DNA from 3 places in the Rhodococcus oxybenzonivorans genome. Region 3 is predicted to be linked to each of the others. Evidence: riboswitches for the same ligand, from Rfam matches in the RefSeq annotation. Region 3 holds a riboswitch; each other region holds the start of a gene.
The links. A riboswitch is a leader RNA that binds a small molecule or an ion and turns the genes downstream of it on or off. The one in region 3 is predicted to bind thiamine pyrophosphate.
Positions count from the first base shown of each region.

Region 1: another riboswitch for thiamine pyrophosphate. It lies ahead of CBI38_RS06270 (3-oxoacyl-ACP reductase); the one in region 3 lies ahead of CBI38_RS10220 (TenA family protein).
Region 2: another riboswitch for thiamine pyrophosphate. It lies ahead of thiC (phosphomethylpyrimidine synthase ThiC); the one in region 3 lies ahead of CBI38_RS10220 (TenA family protein).

Region 1 covers NZ_CP021354.1:1,302,550-1,305,817, reverse strand. Annotated here, with positions in the region: gene CBI38_RS06275 (LLM class flavin-dependent oxidoreductase) at 1-665, opposite strand, end outside; gene CBI38_RS06270 (3-oxoacyl-ACP reductase) at 665-1,429, opposite strand; TPP riboswitch at 1,478-1,581, opposite strand; gene CBI38_RS06265 (MarR family winged helix-turn-helix transcriptional regulator) at 1,664-2,122, shown strand; gene CBI38_RS06260 (organic hydroperoxide resistance protein) at 2,127-2,549, shown strand; gene CBI38_RS06255 (oxidoreductase) at 2,569-3,268, opposite strand, start outside.
Region 2 covers NZ_CP021354.1:1,531,851-1,535,118, reverse strand. Annotated here, with positions in the region: gene CBI38_RS07315 (exodeoxyribonuclease III) at 1-280, shown strand, start outside; gene CBI38_RS07310 (GNAT family N-acetyltransferase) at 314-691, opposite strand; gene CBI38_RS07305 (GNAT family N-acetyltransferase) at 779-1,153, opposite strand; TPP riboswitch at 1,286-1,393, shown strand; gene thiC (phosphomethylpyrimidine synthase ThiC) at 1,385-3,031, shown strand; gene thiD (bifunctional hydroxymethylpyrimidine kinase/phosphomethylpyrimidine kinase) at 3,042-3,268, shown strand, end outside.
Region 3 covers NZ_CP021354.1:2,122,726-2,125,993, reverse strand. Annotated here, with positions in the region: gene CBI38_RS10230 (MFS transporter) at 1-11, shown strand, start outside; gene CBI38_RS10225 (carboxylesterase/lipase family protein) at 4-1,557, opposite strand; TPP riboswitch at 1,668-1,763, shown strand; gene CBI38_RS10220 (TenA family protein) at 1,757-2,479, shown strand; gene CBI38_RS10215 (ABC transporter substrate-binding protein) at 2,476-3,268, shown strand, end outside.

The sequences.
Region 1 (3,268 bases), 820 kb from region 3:
CGGCCCTGCTCGGAGGCACCGGCCTGGAAGAGGACGGGACGCCCCTGCGGCGACCTCGGCACGTTCAGCGGGCCGTCCACCAGAAAATGCTTGCCGCGGTGATGAATCGGGGCGACCTTCGCCGGGTCGGCGAACACCCCGCCCCGGTCGAGTTCCAACGCGTCCGCGTCCCATGAATCCCAGAGCGCGAGTGCCACGTCGACGAACTCGGCGGCGCGCGAGTACCGCTCGTCGTGCGGCGGCATTTCCTCGAGTCCGTGGTTACGGGCCTCCGCGTCGAACATGGAGGTCACGACGTTCCACCCGGCCCGGCCACCACTGATGTGGTCGAGCGACGCAAGCATCCGGGCGGCGTGGAAGGGCGTGTAGAAGGTGCTGGACACGGTGGTGACCAGCCCGATTCGCTCCGTCGCCCGGGCCATCGCCGACAACGCCGTCAGCGGTTCGAGAAACCACAGTCCGCCGGCGGCGGGGTCTCGCACCGAGTGTCCGTCGGCGAAGAAGACGGCGTCGAAGCAGCCACGTTCTGCGGTCTGCGCCAACTCTTCGTAGTAGGCGATGTCGGTGAGCCGTTCCACCTGCGACGCCGGGTGCCGCCAGGCGGCGCCGTGGTGTCCGCAGGCGAAAAGAAATGCGTTGAGGTGCAGTTGTTTACGTGCTGCCATCAGTCTTTGACCAATCCCCCGTCGACGACGAGATTCTGGCCGGTCACCGAACGCGACCACGGAGAGGCGAAGAACAGCACCGCGTCGGCGAATTCTTCCGGAGTGGTGACGCGTTGCAGGGGCGTACTCGCCGCAATGAGGTCGAACACCTCGTCCGGAGTGGCGGCGCTGGCGTCCGTGGTGCGCAGCAGCCCGCCCGACACCATGTTCACCGTGATGCCGTCGGGACCGAGATCGGCGGCGAGCGTGCGGGTCAGTGACAGTGCTGCAGCCTTGGCCGCCGTGTAATCGTGGTAGGGAACCACGGGGTTCTGGAACAAGTTGGTTCCGATGGTGACGATGCGACCGAAGCCGATGGAGCGCATGCCCGGTAGCGCGGCTTGCGTAGTGTTCAGAGTCGCCTTGACACTTCCTTGCAGCTGCGCGTCGAAGGCGTCCCACGAGATGGTGTCGGCCTTGTCGCGGGCGTCGCCGTTGAAGGAGAAATCGGCGAGCGCGTTGTTGATCACGGTGGTGATCGGTGAGCCGAAGTGGTCTGCCGCCGCGCCGAACAGGGCGTCCACTTGTTCGCGGTTCGTGACATCGGCCTGTAGCGCGATGGCCTGCCCGTCGCCCACCTCCGCTGCGAGCTCCTCGGCCGCGTCTCGGCTACGACGGTAGTTCACCACCACCCGTGCGCCCTGCTCGGCGAACGAGCGCACGATGGCGGAACCGAGGCCGCGTCCACCCCCGGTCACGAGAACGATCTGCTTGTCGATCTGCATTGCGCACCTTTCGTCCGGCCGCGAGGAACGCCGGACGACCGCACGCATCAGCGGTCGGCGCGACATCCCTTCGCTAGCACTACCTAGTTCAGGTTCGACGGGTGTGTTCTCAGCCGCCCAGCTTTCGCCGGGCAGCACCCCGTGTCACTGGCGACAGTCTAAGCGCAGTCGCCAAGAGAAAAAGCCGCACCCATCTTTGTTGCGCACAATTAAGTTGTGTGCAATCATTCTGGGGTGACCGACCCTCTCACCCTCGACCGCCAGTTGTGCTTTGCCCTTTACTCGGCATCGCGGGCCATGACGGCCACCTACCGGTCGCTGCTCGAGAAGTTGGGCGTGACGTACCCGCAGTACCTGGTTCTGCTGGTGCTGTGGGAACGGGACGGCCGCGGCGTGCGCGACATCTGCGACGCCCTGAATCTCGATACCGGCACCCTCTCGCCGCTACTCAAGAGACTCGAATCTCTCGGGTTGGTCGAGCGTCGTCGCGACTCGGCCGACGAGCGGCGGGTCGGTATCCACCTCACCGAGGCCGGGAACCAGCTGCGGCATTCCGCCGTGGGCATTCCGGCCGCACTGGCCGGCTCGACGGGTATGGACGTCGACGAGCTCGTCGCCCTCCGCGACACCTTGAGTCGTCTCACCGAATCGCTACACCAGTACACCGCAACCGATCCCCTGAAAAGGAAGTAATCCCGTGCAGATTCTCTACACCGCCGAAGCCCTCGCCACCGGAGAGGGCCGCAACGGCCGCGCCCGCACCTCGGACGGCCGACTCGATCTCGACCTTGCCATCCCCGTCGAGATGGGCGGTTCGGGCAACGGCACCAACCCGGAGCAGTTGTTCGCCGCCGGCTACGCCGCGTGCTTCCACTCGGCACTGCAGATGGTGGCCCGCCAGGCCAAGGCAGATGTCACCGACTCGGCGGTCGGTGCGCGCGTCGGAATCGGCTCGGCGAATGGCGGCGGTTTCGGTCTCGCCGTGACCCTCGAAGTGTCCCTGCCCCACCTCTCGCGGGACGAGGCTCTCGAATTGACCGAGAAGGCGCACCAGGTCTGCCCGTATTCCAACGCAACTCGGGGAAATGTCGAGGTCACCCTCGACGTCACCGAGGACTGAACCTACCGGCGGGCGTCGGTCACGCGAAGGTGTATTCGACGCCCGTCAGGTTCTCGGACAGCGACCACAAGGCACCCGCGGTCTTCTCGTCCCGCGACTTCTCATTGGAACCGACCACCTTCGGGTGGCCACGCTGCTCGAACAGCCCGTCCGGCCCGAGATAACTACCGCCCGCCACATCGGGAACGGCGGCCGCGTACAGCATGGGCAGAGCACCCATCTCCGCTGACTGCGCGAAGATTCGGTTACCGACGGCCATCAGCTTGTCCTGTACCGACTCGGTGTGGGCCTGCAGATTGGTCGATGCGTAACCGGGATGCGCGGCCACAGCCTTGACCGATGACCCCGCCGCGGCGAGTCTGCGCTGTAGCTCGTAGGTGAACAGAAGATTCGCGAGTTTCGACTGTCCGTACGCGCTCCACCGGTTGTACTTGCGGTTTTCCCAGTTGAGATCGTCGAGGTCGATGGATCCCATCTTGTGTGCGGTGCTCGACATCGTGACAATTCGGTCGGTGATCTTGGCGAGTAGCAGTCCGGTGAGCGCGAAATGGCCTAGATGGTTTGTGCCGATCTGCATTTCGAAGCCGTCGACAGTCTTACGCCGGGGAACCGCCATCACTCCGGCGTTGTTCACCAGCACGTCGACCGAACCGATGCCCGCGGCGAAGTCCCGCACCGAAGCCAGATCGGCGAGGTCGAGTCGGCGGACCTCGGCGTTG
Region 2 (3,268 bases), 590 kb from region 3:
CAAGACGCACACATCCGCACCCGAGCGGGAGGCCTTCCAGTCGTTTCTCGAGTCAGGTTTCACCGATGTTGTGCGGCCGCACACACCGGGTCCGGGCGTGTACACCTACTGGGACTACACGCAGCTGCGATTCCCGAAGAAACAGGGAATGCGGATCGACTTCATCCTCGGCTCGCCCGCTTTCGCCGGCCGGGTCGACAAGGCGGAGATCGACCGCAACGAACGTAAGGGAAAGGGCGCGAGCGATCACGCGCCGGTCATCGTCGACCTCGGAGACTGACGCAACTGCACGAACGCGGAGGCGTAGAGACATTCAGTCCTCGACGAGGATGTCGAGGGACTCCGGGTGCCGCGAGAGATAGCGCTGGACGTAGGTGCAGATCGGGCGTACTTTCCACCCGCGAGCGCGTGCCTCGTCGAAGGCTGCGCGGACTAGTGTTTCGGCCAATCCTCGTCCGCCGAATTCCTCTTTCACCACCGTGTGCATGAACGCCACCACCTCACCCGGTTTCGCCGTGAAGCCGGGAATGTCGTCCTCGTCGCGATAGCCGAGAATCCCGACGAGTTCGTCACCGAGCCACAAGTCGAAGCGTTCGTGAGCCGGATCGTCGAGTACGCGAACATCGGCGGCCGAGACATTGCCCGACGCCGAGGCACTGCCCGCCGGGGAAGACTTCGAAATGTGATCCATGCCACCATGGAACCAGTAAGTCGCAGACGGGGGGAGCACAAACGCCGTAACCGGGATCGATTCGTTGCCGGGTTTTTCGCGCAGCGGTCAGCGTTCGATCGGTACCACAAGATCGCGGTACTCCGGATGGGCCGACAGGAAGCGCTGGACGTAGGTACACACCGGTCGCACCTTCCAGCCGTATTCCCTGGCCAGGTCGAGGGAGCGCCCCACCATCATCGACGCGAGTCCGCGATGCCCGAAGTCCTCGACGATCACCGTGTGCATGAACGAGACGATCGGAGCCGGGACGCCGGGCGGGCGCCGACCGGCCGTCACCCCGACCCCGGCGCCGGCGCCGGTCGGCGGCCCCGAGAGGTCGTAGTATCCGAGGATTCCGACCAGGTCCCCACTCAGTCGCAGCTCGAAGCGGTTCTGACCGGCATTGTCGATCACGTCCACAACCTGCGAGTCCGTCAGCATTGCGACCTCCTGGTGTTTGCTCCGTGATCAAAACGTGATGTACGTCACCATTTATACCGACTCTCCGGGCCGCTGTCCAAGGTTCCCCGGAATGATTTCTCACAGACATGTCGGTTACAGTCTGTGCGACAACTACACATCCACGGGGGCTCGCACCAGCGGGCTGAGAGGACGGCTAGGGCCGTCGACCGTCGAACCTGTCCGGGTAATGCCGGCGTAGGGAGCATCTCGATGAGCAGAACTGTATCTACGGCCACGTCCGTCACGACGGGGCCTATCGCGGGCAGCACCAAGGAATACGTGCAGTGGAGCGACGACATTCGCGTACCGGTCCGGCGCGTCCACCTGACCAACGGTGAGCATCTCGACCTGTACGACACGTCCGGCCCGTACACCGATTCCAACGCCCAGATCGACGTTTCCGCCGGGCTGCCCCGCATCCGCGAGCAGTGGTCCGGGGATCGCGGGCAGACCCAACTGGACGCCGCCCGGGCGGGCGTCCTCACCCCGGAAATGCGTTACTGCGCTGCGCGCGAGGGTGTCTCACCGGACACCGTGCTCGCCGAGGTCGCTGCGGGACGGGCCGTGATCCCGGCCAACCGCAAGCATGCAGAACTCGAGCCGATGATCATCGGCAAGGCGTTTGCGGTGAAGATCAATGCGAACATCGGCAACAGCGCGGTCACGTCCTCGATCGCCGAAGAAGTGGAGAAGATGGTGTGGGCCACCCGTTGGGGCGCCGACACCATCATGGACCTCTCGACCGGCAAGAACATTCACGAGACACGCGAGTGGATCCTGCGTAACTCACCGGTCCCGGTGGGTACCGTGCCGATCTATCAGGCACTCGAGAAGGTGAACGGCGATCCGACCGCCCTCACCTGGGAGATCTACCGGGACACCGTGCTCGAACAATGCGAGCAGGGCGTCGACTACATGACGGTCCATGCCGGAGTGCTGCTCCGATACATTCCGCTGACCGCGCGTCGCGTCACCGGCATCGTCTCGCGCGGCGGCTCCATCATGGCGGCCTGGTGCCTGGCACATCACCGGGAGTCGTTCCTGTACACGCACTTCGAGGAGTTGTGCGAGATCCTGCACCGCTACGACGTCACGTTTTCGCTCGGCGACGGGCTCCGGCCGGGGTCGATCGCGGATGCCAACGACGAGGCGCAGTTCGCGGAGCTTCGCACCCTGGGTGAGCTCACGAAGATCGCGAAATCCCATGGCGTGCAGGTGATGATCGAAGGCCCCGGACACGTGCCGATGCACAAGATCGTCGAGAACGTACGCCTGGAGGAGGAACTGTGCGAAGAGGCGCCGTTCTATACCCTGGGCCCATTGGCCACCGATATCGCCCCAGCCTACGACCACATCACGTCTGCCATCGGTGCGGCGATGATCGCGCAGGCGGGCACCGCCATGCTCTGCTACGTGACGCCCAAGGAGCACCTCGGGCTGCCGAACCGCGACGACGTCAAAACCGGCGTGATCACGTACAAGATCGCCGCGCACGCCGCCGACCTCGCCAAGCAGCACCCTCGGGCGCAGGAACGAGACGATGCCTTGTCCAAGGCGCGCTTCGAATTCCGCTGGCACGACCAGTTCGCGTTGTCCCTCGACCCGGACACCGCCCGTGAGTTCCACGACGAGACCCTGCCTGCGGAGCCCGCGAAGACGGCCCACTTCTGCTCGATGTGTGGCCCGAAGTTCTGCTCGATGCGGATCTCCGCCGATGTCCGGGAGTACGCCGAGAAGAACGGCCTCGATTCGGTGGAGGCCATCGAGGCGGGCATGGCCGAGAAGTCGGACGAGTTCGTCGGCGCAGGTGGCCGCGTATATCTGCCCGTCGAATCCGTCACCTCAGAGAATCGGTAAGGTCCCCTCCGTGAAGCTGCTGCCCCTGGCCCCCGACGGCCAGACCCCCGTCCGAGTCCTCACCATCGCCGGCACCGATTCCGGCGGTGGCGCCGGAATTCAGGCCGACTCACGGACGATGGCTCTGTGCGGTGTCCACGCATGCGTCGCGGTGGCCGCCGTGACCGTGCAGAACTCCGTCGGTGTGAGCGGGTTCCACGAAATTCCACCCGAGACGGTGGCGGCGCAGGTGCGCTC
Region 3 (3,268 bases):
CCGTCAGCTGAAGCCCATCACCTCGTTGCCCCAGGCCAGGCGCATCTCGCGGTCCGGGTCCTGCACGAGGGTGTCGGAGCTGTCGATCAGCAGCGTTGCGCGAGTGTCCTCGTCGTAGGGAGCCCAGTGTTTCGACCCGTCCAACGCCGCCGGAACGCCATGCCGGACGAACGCGAGCCATCGGCGCTGAACGCGGCCGGACACCTCCAGTGCCGTCTTCCGCCCGCCCAACCAGAACGTGGGATCGACGTTCAGGGTGCCGAAGTTGCCGAACACGTACGGCAGCTCGGTGGCATGCCCCGCCCCGATGCGCGCAGCCTTGAGGATCGGGGTGGCCGCATCGAACCGGTACATCCACGTCGGTGAGTGGCGACTGTGTGCGTCCGCGACCCACAGGGCGGGCATCCGGAACGCGGCATCTCGGGACATCGCCAGCGCACCCCGAGATTTTCCGCGGTCCGGGTAGGCGGCCAGGATGTCGGCGAGCCGGTTGGCGGGGAGGTCGGGATGATCGGTGGCGATGGCCCGGAGCATCTCCTGCACCGAATCGGACGTGACCGGCAGCAACGGCGACTTCATCAGCTTGAAGAGCGAGGACTCGTCCTTGTTGGAACCGATGATGAGCGGGATCCGGTGGGAGTACCCCTTCTGGAACGCCGCCACCGGGTACCGCGGCAGGAAGTCGCGGTCGACGACAGGTGCCATGGCGAGTGTGCCCGGAATCTTGGTGGGCACCTCGTTGACCAGCGTGTCGCTGGCTTCGATGATCTGGTCGTACGGAAGGCGGAGCAGAGTGGCGGACTCCTCCGGCGCCAGCCTGAGGATGTCGAGGAATTGCCGGGCCACCGTGGCGGCGCGCTCGCTCCCGTAGACGGAGGTGGCCGGTGGGCTCTGCGCGATCGCACGGTGGAACAGTCCTTCCGCGCTCGGACAGGTCATCAGTGTGGTGATCGATCCGGCGCCGGACGATTCGCCGAACACGGTCACCTCGTCCGGATCCCCGCCGAAGGCCGAAATGTTCTCGCGCACCCATGCGAGTGCCGCGACCTGATCGCGCAGTCCGATGTTCGTCTCGAACACGTGCTCGGCCGTGGAGAACGACGACAGGTCGAGGAAGCCGAGCGCACCCACCCGGTAGTTGAACGACACCACCACCAGGTCACCGACGGTGGACAGGATGCGCCCGTCGTAGATGCTCTGCGCCGCCGTTCCCAGGCAGTACGCACCCCCGTGGATCCACACCATCACCGGCCGCGGTGTGCCGTCCGGTTCCGGGGCCCACACGTTGATCGAGAGGCAGTCCTCGTCCATCTCGAGTCCCGCGTCTATCGGCACGGCGGTGCCGTTCCCCTGCGGCGCCATGGGCCCGAAGATGGCGCAGTCGCGCACACCGTTCCAGGGGGACGGTGGGGCGGGCGCCCGGAACCGCAGCGCTCCGACGGGGGCTGCCGCGAACGGGATGCCCTTCCATGCGTAGACGTCGCCGTCGGCGTGCCCGCACACCGCTCCGTCGCGGGCGCGGACGACCAGCGTGTCGCCGGACTTCTCGACTTCCACGACTGACACCCCCTCACCGGGAATCTCCGGCCAAGGTACCAACGATGCGCAGAGGTGTCCGAGTGAACGGGGCTTTTCCGCGCTCCCGGCGGGCGGTGCTAGGGTCGGCTTGTTCTGACACGGGGTGCTCCGCACGGGCGGGGCTGAGATCACACCCGGGAACCTGCTCAGGTAATGCTGACGAAGGGATGTCATTGTAGTGAACAGCTCTGTCCATGATGCCGTCGTCGTGGGCCGGCACACCAGATTCACGGACCTCTTGTGGGACCGGACCACGGTGTTGCGGGACGCGATCGACGAGCTCGAATTTCTCCGCCGACTCGGTGACGGCACGCTTCCGCTGGACGTGTTCCGCACGTACATCGAACAGGACTTTCTGTACCTCACCGGGTACGCGAAAGCGCTGTCGCTGGTGGCCGCGCACGCTCCGGACCCCGTCGCCGCCGGCTTCTGGGCCAACTCCGCCGCCACCGCCGCCACCGTCGAGGCCAGCTTGCACCAGAATCTGCTGAGCGGCGGAAAGTTGCCCGCGTCGGACGCTCAGCCGCAGCATTCGCAGGCCTGTCTCGGGTACGTCTCCTATCTGACGGCCGTCGCCGCCACCGAGCCGTATCCGGTTGCCGCGGCTGCGGTACTGCCCTGCTTCTGGATCTACGCCGACGTGGGACGACGACTCGCCGCCAGCGCCCGCGAGGTGCTCTCCGCGGACCCATCGCATCCGTACGCGCAGTGGGTGACCACCTACGATGCCGAGGAATTCCACGCTGCCGTGGCCACCGCCCGCGAACTGGTGGACGCTGCCGCCGACGCCGCCACCGAAGCGCAGCGTGAGGCCATGATCGAGGCGTTCGTCGTCGCCAGCCGGTACGAACTCCTGTTCTGGGATACCGCCCTGAACGAGCAGAAGTGGCCGAAGTCGTGACGTTCTTCGCGCGCACGAAGCGCGCCGCCGCTGCAGCCGTCGTCCTCGTGTCCGCACTCTCCGTACTGGCCGGGTGCGCCGACAACGGGTCGTCGGGCGACACCATCAGATTCGCCCTCGACTGGACGCCGAACACCAATCACACCGGTTTGTTCGTCGCCCTCGAACAGGGCTATTTCGCCGACGCCGGACTCGACGTGGAGGTTCTGCCGTACAACGACACGTCCCCTGACACGCTCGTCGACGCCGGCAATGCCGAGTTCGGCGTGAGTTTCCAGAGTTCGGCGACCTTCTCCAAGGCTGCGGGTGCCCAGACGAAGTCCGTGCTCGCACCTCTGCAGCACTGGGCCACGGGCATCGCGGTCAGGGCGGACCGCCCCGACATCACCCGCCCTCGGGACTTGGACGGCAAGATCTACGCGGGCTTCGCCGACCCCGACGGCGAAGCGACGCTGAAACAGATCATCCGGAACGACGGCGGCAAGGGTGAATTCACCACCGTCACCCTCGGCACGTCCGCGTACGAGGCGGTCTACTCCGGCACCGCCGACTTCACCGTGTCATTCTTCGCGTGGGAAGGCATCGAGGCCGAGCACCAGGGAACGCCGATGCGGTACTTCCACTACACGGACTTCGGATTTCCCGACGCGTATGCACTCGTGATCGAGGGCAACGAGGGATGGATGGCCGAGCACCCCGAGGAGGCACGGAAGTTCGTCCAGGCCCTGCAGCGGGGCTACCAGTTCGCGGCCGACCAGCCCGATCAGGCCGCGCAGATGCTGATCGACG